DNA from 3 places in the Streptomyces sp. 71268 genome. Region 2 is predicted to be linked to each of the others. Evidence: riboswitches for the same ligand, from Rfam matches in the RefSeq annotation. Region 2 holds a riboswitch; each other region holds the start of a gene.
The links. A riboswitch is a leader RNA that binds a small molecule or an ion and turns the genes downstream of it on or off. The one in region 2 is predicted to bind thiamine pyrophosphate.

Region 1 (3,707 bases), 2.4 Mb from region 2:
GCAGCCCGCGGTGTTCGGCAGCACCTGGATGCCGAGCCGGTCGAGTACGGACAGGACCGAGCCCTGCACGCGCGGGTTCAGGCGGCGCATGGCGACGGTCGTGAGCTGGGTACCGGAGGCGATGAGCGCGCGCTCCAGGATCTCCAGGCTGGGCGCGCCGCCGGTGCCCATGATCAGCCGGGAGGCGAACTCCCGGTCGCCGATGGTCAGCGGGTCGGCGCTGGGCAGGAAGCCGGGCGTGGGCGCCGTGTCGGCACCCACGGACGGGTTGGACGGGTTGGACGGGACGGGCGGGTCGGACGGGGTGTCGGGGGAGTGGTGGTGGTCGAGTGCGGGGTGGGACATGGGGGACGGATCAGCCTCCCTGTACGGCGGTGAGCACCTCGACGCGGTCCTCGGCGGACAGCGCGGTGGCGGGCCACTGCCCGCGCGGGACGACCGCCTCGTTGACGGCGGCGGCGACGCCGCCCGGCGCGGCGGTGAGCGTGGCGACGAGCTGGTCGAGCGTGGTGCCGTCCGGCACCTGCCGGGGCTCGCCGTTGACGGAGACGGTGAGGGTGGCGGGAGGGGAGACGGTCATGGCTTACGGCTCCTGGGGTGCGTCGGTCGGCCGGGTGGCCAGGGCGGGCCGGTCGGGCGCCGGGGCCGGCGCGGGCCCGGCGGGCGCGACCGGTGACGTGTCGTACGGCGGCGGCGTGGGGCCGCCGCTGGCCGTCTCGCGGACTGGCACGGTCGCTGGTGCTGGTGCTGGTGCTGGTGCTGGCGCTGGGGGGAAGCGCAGGGGCGTGAACGGGTGGGCGTACGGGGGGAGTTCGCCGGTGGTCAGCACCTCGGCCAGCACGTCGCCGGTCACCGGGGTGAGCAGCACGCCGTTCCGGTGGTGGCCGGTGGCCAGGACCAGGCCGGGCAGCCGGGTCGGGCCGAGCAGCGGCGCGTTGTCGGGCGAGCCGGGGCGCAGCCCGGCCAGCGTCTCGACCAGCTCCAGCTCTGTGACGCCCGGCAGCACCTCGTGCGCGTCCCGCAGCAGCTCGTACAGGCCACCCGCGGTGACGGTGGTGTCCCAGCCGAGTTCCTCGGTGGTCGCCCCGACGATCAGCTCGCCGTTCACCCGGGGCACGAGGTAGATCTGCCCGCCGCGCACCACGGCCCGTACGGTGCGGGACAGGAACGGCCCCGCGGCGGCCAGCGGGGCCGGCACCCGCAGCCGCAGCAACTGGCCCTTCACCGGCCGCACCGGCGGCACCACGTCGGCGGGCAACCCGGCGAGCCGGCCGCTGAGGCTGCCGCCGGCGAGGACCACCTGACCCGCCGCGACCCGGGCGCCGTCGGCCAGCACGGCACCCGTCGCGCGCCGGTCACCGGCGTGTTCCGCGGCCTCCCGGGCGTCCCCGGGGCCGGCCAGCGTCAGTCGGCGCGCCCAGGAGTGCCGGAAGTCGACCCCGGCGCGCCGGCAGGCGGTGAGCAGGGCGGCGGCGAGCAGCCGGGGGTCGATCTGGTGGTCGCCCTCGACCCACACGCCACCGCGCACGCCGGGCGCGAGCAGCGGCTCCAGGCGCCGGCACTCACGCCCGGTCAGCCACCGCGCGTCGAGCCCGCAGCGCTGCTGGAGGGCGTGCAGGTCGCGGAGTTGCGCCCGGTCGTCGCTGTCGAGCGCGACGGCGAGGGTGCCGCAGGCACGGTAGCCGGTGGGCTGGCCGCTCGCCTGTGTCAGCTCGGTGGCGAAGTCGGGGTAGCGGCGCGCGGACGCCAGGTTCAGGCCGAGCAGCGTCTCCTCGCCGTAGTGCGTCTCGGTGACGGCGGCCAGCATGCCCGCCGCGACCTGGGCGGCCCCGCCACCGGGCGCCGGGTCGGCCAGCACGGTGCGCAGCCCGCGCTGGGCGGCGCGCCACGCGGTGACCAGGCCGATGATGCCGCCGCCGATGACCAGCACGTCACAGCGGACGTCGGAGGCCGCTGGCCGCGCCGCCACCGCCCCCTGCGGCGCGGGCCGCCGCGCGTCAGCGGGGCGGGCCCCGGGCGGGGGACGGTGCGGGTCCTCGTGGTACGGGGGCGCGGTCGCGGCGGCCCCGTCGTGGGCGGCCGCGTGGTCCTCGGCAGACGCGTGCATGGGCGTCCAGCCCCTCCCTTCGCCGGAATGACCCGGATCAGGTTCGTACGGTCGGGGGCCGCCAGCCCCCCTCTCAGCCCGGTGCGTCCGGGCTCCCGCGAGTGGTGTGCACCCGCCACCCTAATACGCCCCCCGTGGCCCCGAAACGGAGCGGGCCCGGTATCCGTGGTGGGGCCACCGACCCCGCGCCCGGAGCGCGGGCCCGCCGTGTCACGGCGGGCGACCTTGTGTCGGAGATCTCCCCGCACGGCGCTGCGGCCCGTGAGACGCCTCGTCCTACAGTGATCGCGTGAGCGAGGACACCGAGGAGACGCGTAACGGCGGCCAGGGCCGCGCCGTGACCGGTGGCCCGAGCGGCGACGACCGCCGGGTCGTGATCGTCGGGGCCGGCATGGCGGGGGTGCAGACCGCGGTCGCCCTGCGTGAGCAGGGCTGGACCGGCACCATCACGCTGCTCGGTGGCGAACCCCACCAGCCGTACGACCGGCCACCGCTGTCCAAGGCGGTGTTGCTCGGCAAGGCCGAGGGGTCGGCCTTCGACGTGGACTTCGCCGCGCTCGGCATCGACCTCCAGCTCGGCCGCTGGGTGGCCGGCGTGCGGCCGGCCGATCGCCTCGTGGTCACCGACGCGGGCCCGGTGCCGTACGCCCATCTCGTGATCGCCACCGGCGCCGAGCCGATCGCGCTGCCCGGCAGCGAGGGCGTGCCCGGCGTGCACCTGCTGCGCACGCTGGATGACGCGGAGCGGCTGCGGCCGGTGCTCGCCGCACAGCACGACATCGTCGTCGTCGGGGCCGGCTGGATCGGGGCCGAGTTCGCCACCGCGGCCCGCGAGGCGGGCTGCGCGGTGACCGTGGTCGAGGCCGCGGACCGGCCGCTGGCCGGCGCGCTGCCGGCCGAGGTGGCCGCGCACATGGTCGGCTGGTACGCGGACAGCGGGGCCGTGCTGCGCACCGGGGCGCGGGTGGCCGCCGTGGAGCCGGGGGCGGTCTCGCTCGCCGACGGCACCCGGCTGCCGGCCGACGCCGTGGTGGTCGGCATCGGGGCCAGGCCCGCGACGGGCTGGCTGGCGGAGTCGGGCATCGCCCTGGGGCCCGACGGCTCCGTGCGGGCCGACGGCGCGCTGCGCACCTCGGCCCCCGACGTGTACGCGGTCGGCGACTGCGTCTCCTTCCCCTCGGCCCGCTACGGCCAGCGGCTGCTCGTGCACCACTGGGACAACGCGCTCCAGGGGCCGCGCACGGTCGCGGCCCACATCGTCGGCGGTGACGCCGCGCACTTCACGGGGCCGGTCTACGACCCGGTGCCGTACTTCTGGTCCGAGCAGTTCGGCCGGTTCGTGCAGTACGCGGGTCACCACACGGCCGCGGACACGATGGTCTGGCGCGGCGACCCGACGAGCGCCGCCTGGAGCGTGTGCTGGCTGCGCGACGGGGCCCTGATCGCCCTGTTGGCGGTGGGCCGCCCGCGCGACCTGACCCAGGGCCGCAAGCTGATCGAGCAGGGCGCCCACCTGGACGAGGCCCGCGCGGCCGACCCGTCGGTGCCACTCAAGTCCGCCGTCCGCTGACGCGCGGGCCGGGCTGGCGGCGGCAGGGGC
Region 2 (3,707 bases):
CGCTACCACTGCGACTACGCGCCCAACCCCGACTACCTGGACACCCTGCGCGCCCACGGCCTGGCCTTCACCGGCACCGACGAGGCGGGCGAGGTCCGCGTCGTCGAACTGCCCGACCATCCCTTCTTCCTGGCCACACTCTTCCAACCCGAACTGGACGGCGACGGCACCCGGGCCCATCCGCTGATCGCCGGCCTGGCCGAGGCCGCCGTCGGCCACGCTCGCGCTCGATGACCCGTGCCCCCGAGCCCGCCTGGACGCGCTCCTGCTCCGCCCCTACCTCCGGGCGTGCACCGTGCCCCGGGCCCACGCTCGAAGCCCCCTGGCCCACCCCGCCGAGGCCGCGCCCGATTCCGGCCCTCGACGCGCCCGAGCGCCGTCCCGGGTGGGTCGGGACGGCGCTCGGGGAAGGGGCGGTCAGTCGGCGATCGGCAGGTACACCCGGTTGCCGGCGGCGGCGAACTCCCGGGACTTCTCCGCCATTCCGGCCTCGGCCGCGGCGGCGTCCAGGGCGCCGCCGTGCTCGCGGCGGATGTCCTGGGAGATCTTCATCGAGCAGAACTTCGGCCCGCACATCGAGCAGAAGTGTGCCGTCTTGGCGGGCTCGGCCGGCAGGGTCTCGTCGTGGAAGGCGCGGGCCGTGTCCGGGTCGAGGGCCAGGTTGAACTGGTCCTCCCAGCGGAACTCGAACCGCGCGTCGGAGAGCGCGTCGTCCCATTCCTGGGCGCCGGGGTGCCCCTTGGCCAGGTCGGCGGCGTGGGCGGCGATCTTGTACGTGATGACGCCGGTCTTCACGTCGTCGCGGTCCGGCAGGCCCAGGTGCTCCTTGGGCGTGACGTAGCACAGCATCGCGGTGCCCCACCAGGCGATCATCGCGGCGCCGATGCCCGAGGTGATGTGGTCGTACGCGGGCGCGATGTCCGTGGTCAGGGGGCCGAGCGTGTAGAACGGGGCCTCCTCGCAGATCTCCTGCTGGAGGTCGATGTTCTCCTTGATCTTGTGCATCGGGACGTGGCCCGGGCCCTCGATCATGGTCTGTACGTGGTGCCGCTTGGCGATGGAGTTCAGCTCGCCGAGCGTCTTCAGCTCGGCGAACTGCGCCTCGTCGTTGGCGTCCGCGATGGAACCGGGGCGCAGCCCGTCACCGAGTGAGAACGTGACGTCGTACGCCGCGAGGATGTCGCACAGCTCCTCGAAGTTCTCGTAGAGGAAGCTCTCCTTGTGGTGCGCGAGGCACCAGGCCGCCATGATCGAGCCGCCGCGCGAGACGATGCCGGTCTTGCGGCGGGCGGTGAGCGGCACGTACCGCAGCAGCACGCCGGCGTGCACCGTCATGTAGTCGACGCCCTGTTCGGCCTGCTCGATGATGGTGTCCTTGTAGATCTCCCAGCTCAGCTCCTCGGCCCGGCCGTCCACCTTCTCCAGGGCCTGGTAGAGCGGCACGGTGCCGATCGGCACGGGGGAGTTGCGCAGCACCCACTCGCGGGTGGTGTGGATGTTGCGACCGGTGGACAGGTCCATGACCGTGTCCGCGCCCCAGCGGGTCGCCCAGGTCATCTTCTCCACCTCCTCCTCGATGGAGGAGGTGACGGCGGAGTTGCCGATGTTGGCGTTGACCTTCACCAGGAACCGCTTGCCGATAATCATCGGCTCGATCTCCGGGTGGTTGACGTTGGCCGGCAACACCGCGCGGCCGGCGGCGATCTCCTCGCGGACCACCTCGGGGGAGACGTTCTCGCGCAGCGCGACGTACTCCATCTCCGGCGTGACCTCGCCGCGGCGCGCGTACGCGAGTTGGGTGACGGCCTGTCCGTCGCGGCCCCGGCGGGGCTGGCGGGGGCGGCCGGGGAAGACCGCGTCGAGGTTCTTGAGCCCGCCGCGCGGCGAGGTGTGCTTGATGCCGTCGTCCTCGGGGCGTAGCGGCCGGCCGGCGTACTCCTCGGTGTCGCCGCGGCCGATGATCCAGTTCTCGCGCAGCGGCGGCAGCCCGCGCCGCACGTCGGTGTCGATGTTCGGATCGGTGTACGGGCCCGAGGTGTCGTACAGCGTGACGTCTCGGCCGTTGGTGAGGTGCACTCGCCGCACCGGGACCCGCAGGTCGGGGCGCGAGCCGCTCAGATAGCCCTTGTGCCATCCGATGTCGCGCGGCGCGCCGTCGGTGTCGTTCGCCTCAACGGAGGCAGGCGTGTGTGCGTCAGATGCGGTCATGAGACCTACTCCCTACGCCGGCATTACCCGGTAACAGGTTCGGCGGTCGACGCAGCCGTTTCCGCTGGCGGTTCGCCGGTGTCGACCGGTCGTCCCGTACGGAGGTCAGCGCCCTCTCAGCCCGGTGCTCCGAGCTCCCGCGATTGCAAAGGTGCCACCACGCTAACCGCTCCCCGGCGGATTGGGCCAGGGGGCCTTGCGATGATCGGACCATGACTCCCACCGAGCCAGGGCCCCAGCGGCGGCCGCACCCCCCACGCCGGGCCGCCCGCCCCCGGACGGCCACCCGGCCCCGGCCTCCCCCCACCGCCACCGTCGTCCCCACCGCCCGGCCCCGCGGAGCCGGGCGCGGGCGGCGAACGGCCCACGGGCGGAGCCGGGTTCGACGGCGAACCCACCGGCCACGACCACGAGTCCGGTCCCGGGCCCGGGTCTGGACCCGGGACCGGCGGCGGACACGGGCATGGGCACGGCCATGGGCACAGCCACAGTCACGGTCCCGCCGCTCCGGTGTCGCGGCATCTGCGCAAGGTGATCGCGGCGGTGCTCATCCCGTTCAGCGTGGCGGTCGCGGTCGGGCTCGCCGTGCTGTGGCCGGGCGGGGCGCCGGGCCACAAGGGCGATTCGGGCCTCGGCTTCGACCGGACGACCGAGTCGGGGCGGGTGGTGCGGATCGACCAGGTGCGCTGCGCGGACGTGCACGCCCAGCCGCAACAGCCCCCGCCAGGGCAGCAGTCGGGCGACCCGGCGGCGGGGGGCGCGGCCAAGGACGAGATGTGCGAAAAGGCCACGATCGAGGTGACGTCGGGCAAGGACAAGGGCCGTACGTTCCCCGAGATCGTGCAGCCGTCCGCGTCCCGGCAGTTCGAGAAGGGCCAGAAGCTCATCCTGGCGTACGCCCCCAAGGCGCCCAAGGAGCTGCAGTACTCGGTCTCCGACGTCGATCGGGAGATGCCGATGGCGCTGCTTGCCGGGCTGTTCGCGCTGGCCGTGGTGGCGGTGGGGCGGCTGCGCGGGGTGTTCGCGCTGGTGGCCCTCGCGATCAGCTTCGGGGTGCTGACGCTGTTCATCCTGCCCGCCATCCTGCAGGGCTCGAACCCGCTGGTAGTGGCGGTGGTCGGGGGCAGCGCGATCATGCTGGTGGCGCTGTACATGTGTCACGGGCTGACCGCCAGGACCTCCGTCGCGGTGCTCGGCACGCTGATCTCGCTGCTGCTGATCGGCCTGCTCGGCTCGCTGTTCATCGGCTGGGCCCACCTGACCGGCAACACCGACGACCAGACCGGCCTGGTGCACGGGCTCTACCCCGACATCGAGATCCAGGGCCTGCTGCTCGCCGGCGTCATCATCGGCTCGCTCGGCGTCCTCGACGACGTGACCGTCACCCAGACCTCGGCGGTGTGGGAGCTCAAGGAGGCCGACCCGTCGGCACACTGGCGCACGTTGTACGCGGCGGCCATGCGCATCGGGCGGGACCACATCGCGTCGGTGGTCAACAC
Region 3 (3,707 bases), 2.1 Mb from region 2:
CCTCTTCTTCAGGGACGGGGGACGGAGGAGGGGCGCGGAGTGTGGAGATGCGGCTCCCCTGGCGGTGCGGGGGAGTGGCTGTGTGGCGCGCGGGCGTGGCGTGGCGCGCTGCCGGAGTGTGCGTGGGGCCGCCTGATGGGGGGAGGGGCACGTCGGCTGGCACGGGGCACGGGGCATGGAGCACGGGGCGCGGAGCGGCGGCGTGGGCAGGGCGCTGGGGCGGAGCGGTGTGAGTGGGGGTACGGGGCGCGGAGCACGGGGCGTCATCTGGCGCGAGGTCGCCGGGTGGAGGCGAGGCGTAAGGGCGGGGCGGCGGAATGACACGGCGTACGGAGCGTGCGGCGGGCCGGATCGTCGAGGTGTTTTGCCGTGTGGGCGAGGTTGCCAGCGGAGCGAGATCGCTTGTGCGGTGGCCTGTCGGGATGAGCTGAAGGGGCGGTGAGCGAGGCGCCGCCGGAGGTCGCGGGTTTCGGTCTGAATGTCGCGGATAGCTGCCGTGAGCTGCGGTTTCGCGTACTTCGAGGGTGCCGTACGCGGACGGCGAGGTCTTGCCCGTATGTCTGCGACACTAGATGCACCATGCCTGCACCCGGAGAACTCACTTTCGTCGCGCCGCGCGGAGCCAAGAAGCCGCCGCGGCACCTTGCCGACCTCACCCCCGCCGAGCGCCGTGAGGCCGTGGCCGCGATCGGTGAGAAGCCCTTCCGTGCTGGACAGATCTCCCGGCACTACTTCGCTCGGTACACGCACGACCCGGCGAACTGGACCGACATCCCCGCGGCCGCACGCGAGAAGCTGGCCGCGGAGCTACTGCCCGACCTGATGAACGTCGTCAGGCACATCAGTTGTGACGGCGACACCACCCGTAAGACGCTGTGGCGACTGCACGACGGGACCTTGGTCGAGTCGGTGCTGATGCGCTACCCGGACCGGGTCACGATGTGCATCTCGTCGCAGGCCGGCTGCGGCATGAACTGCCCCTTCTGCGCCACGGGCCAGGCCGGGCTGGACCGTAACCTCTCCACCGCGGAGATCGTGCACCAGATCGTCGACGGCATGCGTGCTCTGCGTGACGGTGAGGTGCCGGGTGGGCCCGCGCGGTTGTCGAACATCGTTTTCATGGGTATGGGCGAGCCGCTCGCCAACTACAAGCGGGTTGTCGGCGCCATCCGACGGCTGACCGACCCGGAGCCGGACGGGCTGGGCATCTCCCAGCGCGGTATCACCGTCTCCACGGTGGGCCTGGTGCCGGCGATGCTGCGGTTCGCCGACGAGGGCTTGAAGTGCCGCCTGGCTGTGTCGTTGCACGCGCCGGACGACGAGCTGCGCGACACCCTGGTGCCGGTCAACACCCGCTGGAAGGTCCGCGAGGTCCTGGACGCCGCGTGGGAGTACGCGGAGAAGTCCGGCCGCCGGGTATCCATCGAGTACGCCCTCATCAAGGACATCAACGATCAGGCGTGGCGGGCCGACCTGCTGGGCAAGCTGCTGAGCGGACGTCGGGTGCACGTCAACCTCATTCCGCTCAACCCCACGCCCGGATCGAAGTGGACCGCTTCGCGCCCCGAGGACGAGCGCGCGTTCGTCGCGGGGCTTGAGGCGCATGGAGTGCCCGTGACCGTTCGGGATACTCGGGGTCAAGAGATCGACGGTGCGTGCGGGCAGCTGGCGGCCTCCGAGCGCTGACGGGGCGTGAGGAGCGCGCCACGGCGGCCCCACTTCCGTACGCACCAGCATTCCGCGGTGCACGATGCTTGGCGTGCCCCGTGCCCCGTGCCCCGTGCCCCGTGCCCCGTGCCCCGTGCCCCGTGCCCCGTGCCCCGTGCCCCGTGCCCCATGCCCGTTGGGCCGTCAGGCTGACGGGCACGGTCCCTGGCCGTGGACCGTGGGGTGGGACGGTGTGCGTGGCGCGGGCCGGCGCGATCTTGGGTGGGCGATGCGCTGATACTGTGCCGCGATACCGTTGAGTCGAACAAACGCACATTTCCGACAGGGGAGCGCTACGCGCTGAGAGTGCGGCACCGCAAGGGCCGCAGACCCTCAAACCTGATCCGGGTCATACCGGCGTAGGGAGTCATACGCACTGATGAACAGCTACCTTCGGCGTGCCGTGGGCACGGCACTGCTCGGCGCACTGGGTGCCACGACGCTCGCGGCGTGCGGCGAGTCCGACAACGGAGCGGACTCCAAGACGGTCACCGTCGTCTCGCACGACTCCTTCGTGGTCTCGAAGTCGGTGCTTGACGAGTTCACCAAGCAGACCGGCTACAAGGTCAAGGTCGCGCGCGGTGCCGACGCCGGAGCGGCGGTGAACCAGGCCATCCTGTCGAAGGGGAACCCGCAGGGCGACGTCTTCTTCGGCATCGACAACACGTTGCTCTCCCGCGCGCTCGACGAGGGCGTCTTCGCCCCGTACCGCGCCAAGGACCTGGACCAGGTGCCGACGGAGCTGCAACTGGATGCCGCGAAGCACCGCGTGACCCCCGTGGACACCGGCGACATCTGCGTCAACTACGACCGGAAGTACTTCGCCGACAAGGAGCTCGCGCCGCCGCAGACCTTCGACGACCTCATCAAGCCGCAGTACAAGAACCTCCTGGTCACCGAGAACGCCGCCACCTCGTCGCCCGGATTGGGCTTCCTGCTCGGAACGGTCGGCGCGTACGGGGACGACGGCTGGCAGGACTACTGGAAGAAGCTGAAGGACAACGGGGTCGAGGTCGTGGACGGCTGGGAGCAGGCGTACAACGACCGGTTCTCGGGCTCCGGCGGCGGTTCGGGCAAGGGCGACAAGCCCCTCGTCGTCTCGTACGCCTCCAGCCCGCCCGCCGAGGTGGTCGGCGTCAAGCCGCAGCCCAAGGAGGGCCCGACGGGGGTGGCCACCGGCACCTGCTTCCGGCAGATCGAGTTCGCCGGGTTGCTCGACGGTGCGAAGAACAGCAAGGGCGGCAAGGCCCTGCTGGACTTCATGTTGAGCAAGAAGTTCCAGGAGGACGTACCGGTCAAGATGTACGTCAACCCGGTGCGGCGGGACGCGAAGCTGCCGGAGGTCTTCACCAAGTACGGCGAGCGGATCACCAAGCCGGCCACCGTCGCTCCGGAAAAGATCACTGAGAACCGCGAGCAGTGGATCAAGTCGTGGACTTCGCTCGTCGTGAAGTGAGCGACCATTCGCGCCCCGGTACGGCGAACGGGGCGGAATCGCTGAGTACCGGACGCGACGGTGCGGAGGCACGGGGCACGGGGCACGGAGCCAGCGCCCCGGCGGGCCAGGGTGCGAAACGTCTTGTGCGGCACGGGGCGGGGGGAGACGGAGCACGGGGCACGGAGCACGGGCGACGGACGCCGAGGGCCTGGCGTGTCGCGGGACTGCGCTTGGGCTTGATGGCCGTGCCGCTCGGGTTCTTCGGGCTCTTCTTCGGCTACCCGGTCGCCGCGATCACCGCCCGCGGGCTCCACCCCGACGGTGCCTGGCAGTTCGCTCGCATCGGCGACGTGCTCGGTGACCCCGACGTACTGAACGTGCTGTGGTTCACCGTGTGGCAGGCAGCCGCCTCAACGGGGCTGACCCTGGCCCTCGCGTTGCCAGGTGCCTACGTGTTCGCGCGCCTCGACTTTCCGGGCAAGCAGGTGCTGCGGGCCGTCGTGACGGTGCCCTTCGTGCTGCCCACCGTGGTGGCGGGATCGGCGTTCCTCGCCCTGTTGGG

Region 1: another riboswitch for thiamine pyrophosphate. It lies ahead of thiO (glycine oxidase ThiO); the one in region 2 lies ahead of thiC (phosphomethylpyrimidine synthase ThiC).
Region 3: another riboswitch for thiamine pyrophosphate. It lies ahead of OYE22_RS07610 (thiamine ABC transporter substrate-binding protein); the one in region 2 lies ahead of thiC (phosphomethylpyrimidine synthase ThiC).

What each region holds. Positions count from the first base shown of each region.
Region 1 covers NZ_CP114200.1:6,581,106-6,584,812, forward strand. The annotation lists gene OYE22_RS26215 (thiazole synthase) at 1-171, opposite strand, end outside; gene thiS (sulfur carrier protein ThiS) at 356-580, opposite strand; gene thiO (glycine oxidase ThiO) at 584-2,107, opposite strand; TPP riboswitch at 2,105-2,216, opposite strand; gene OYE22_RS26230 (FAD-dependent oxidoreductase) at 2,445-3,677, shown strand.
Region 2 covers NZ_CP114200.1:4,230,308-4,234,014, reverse strand. The annotation lists gene OYE22_RS16320 (hypothetical protein) at 1-234, shown strand, start outside; gene thiC (phosphomethylpyrimidine synthase ThiC) at 418-2,208, opposite strand; TPP riboswitch at 2,201-2,359, opposite strand; partial or broken gene OYE22_RS16310 (YibE/F family protein) at 2,659-3,707, shown strand, end outside.
Region 3 covers NZ_CP114200.1:2,099,390-2,103,096, reverse strand. The annotation lists gene rlmN (23S rRNA (adenine(2503)-C(2))-methyltransferase RlmN) at 580-1,686, shown strand; TPP riboswitch at 1,982-2,090, shown strand; gene OYE22_RS07610 (thiamine ABC transporter substrate-binding protein) at 2,087-3,163, shown strand; gene OYE22_RS07605 (iron ABC transporter permease) at 3,385-3,707, shown strand, end outside.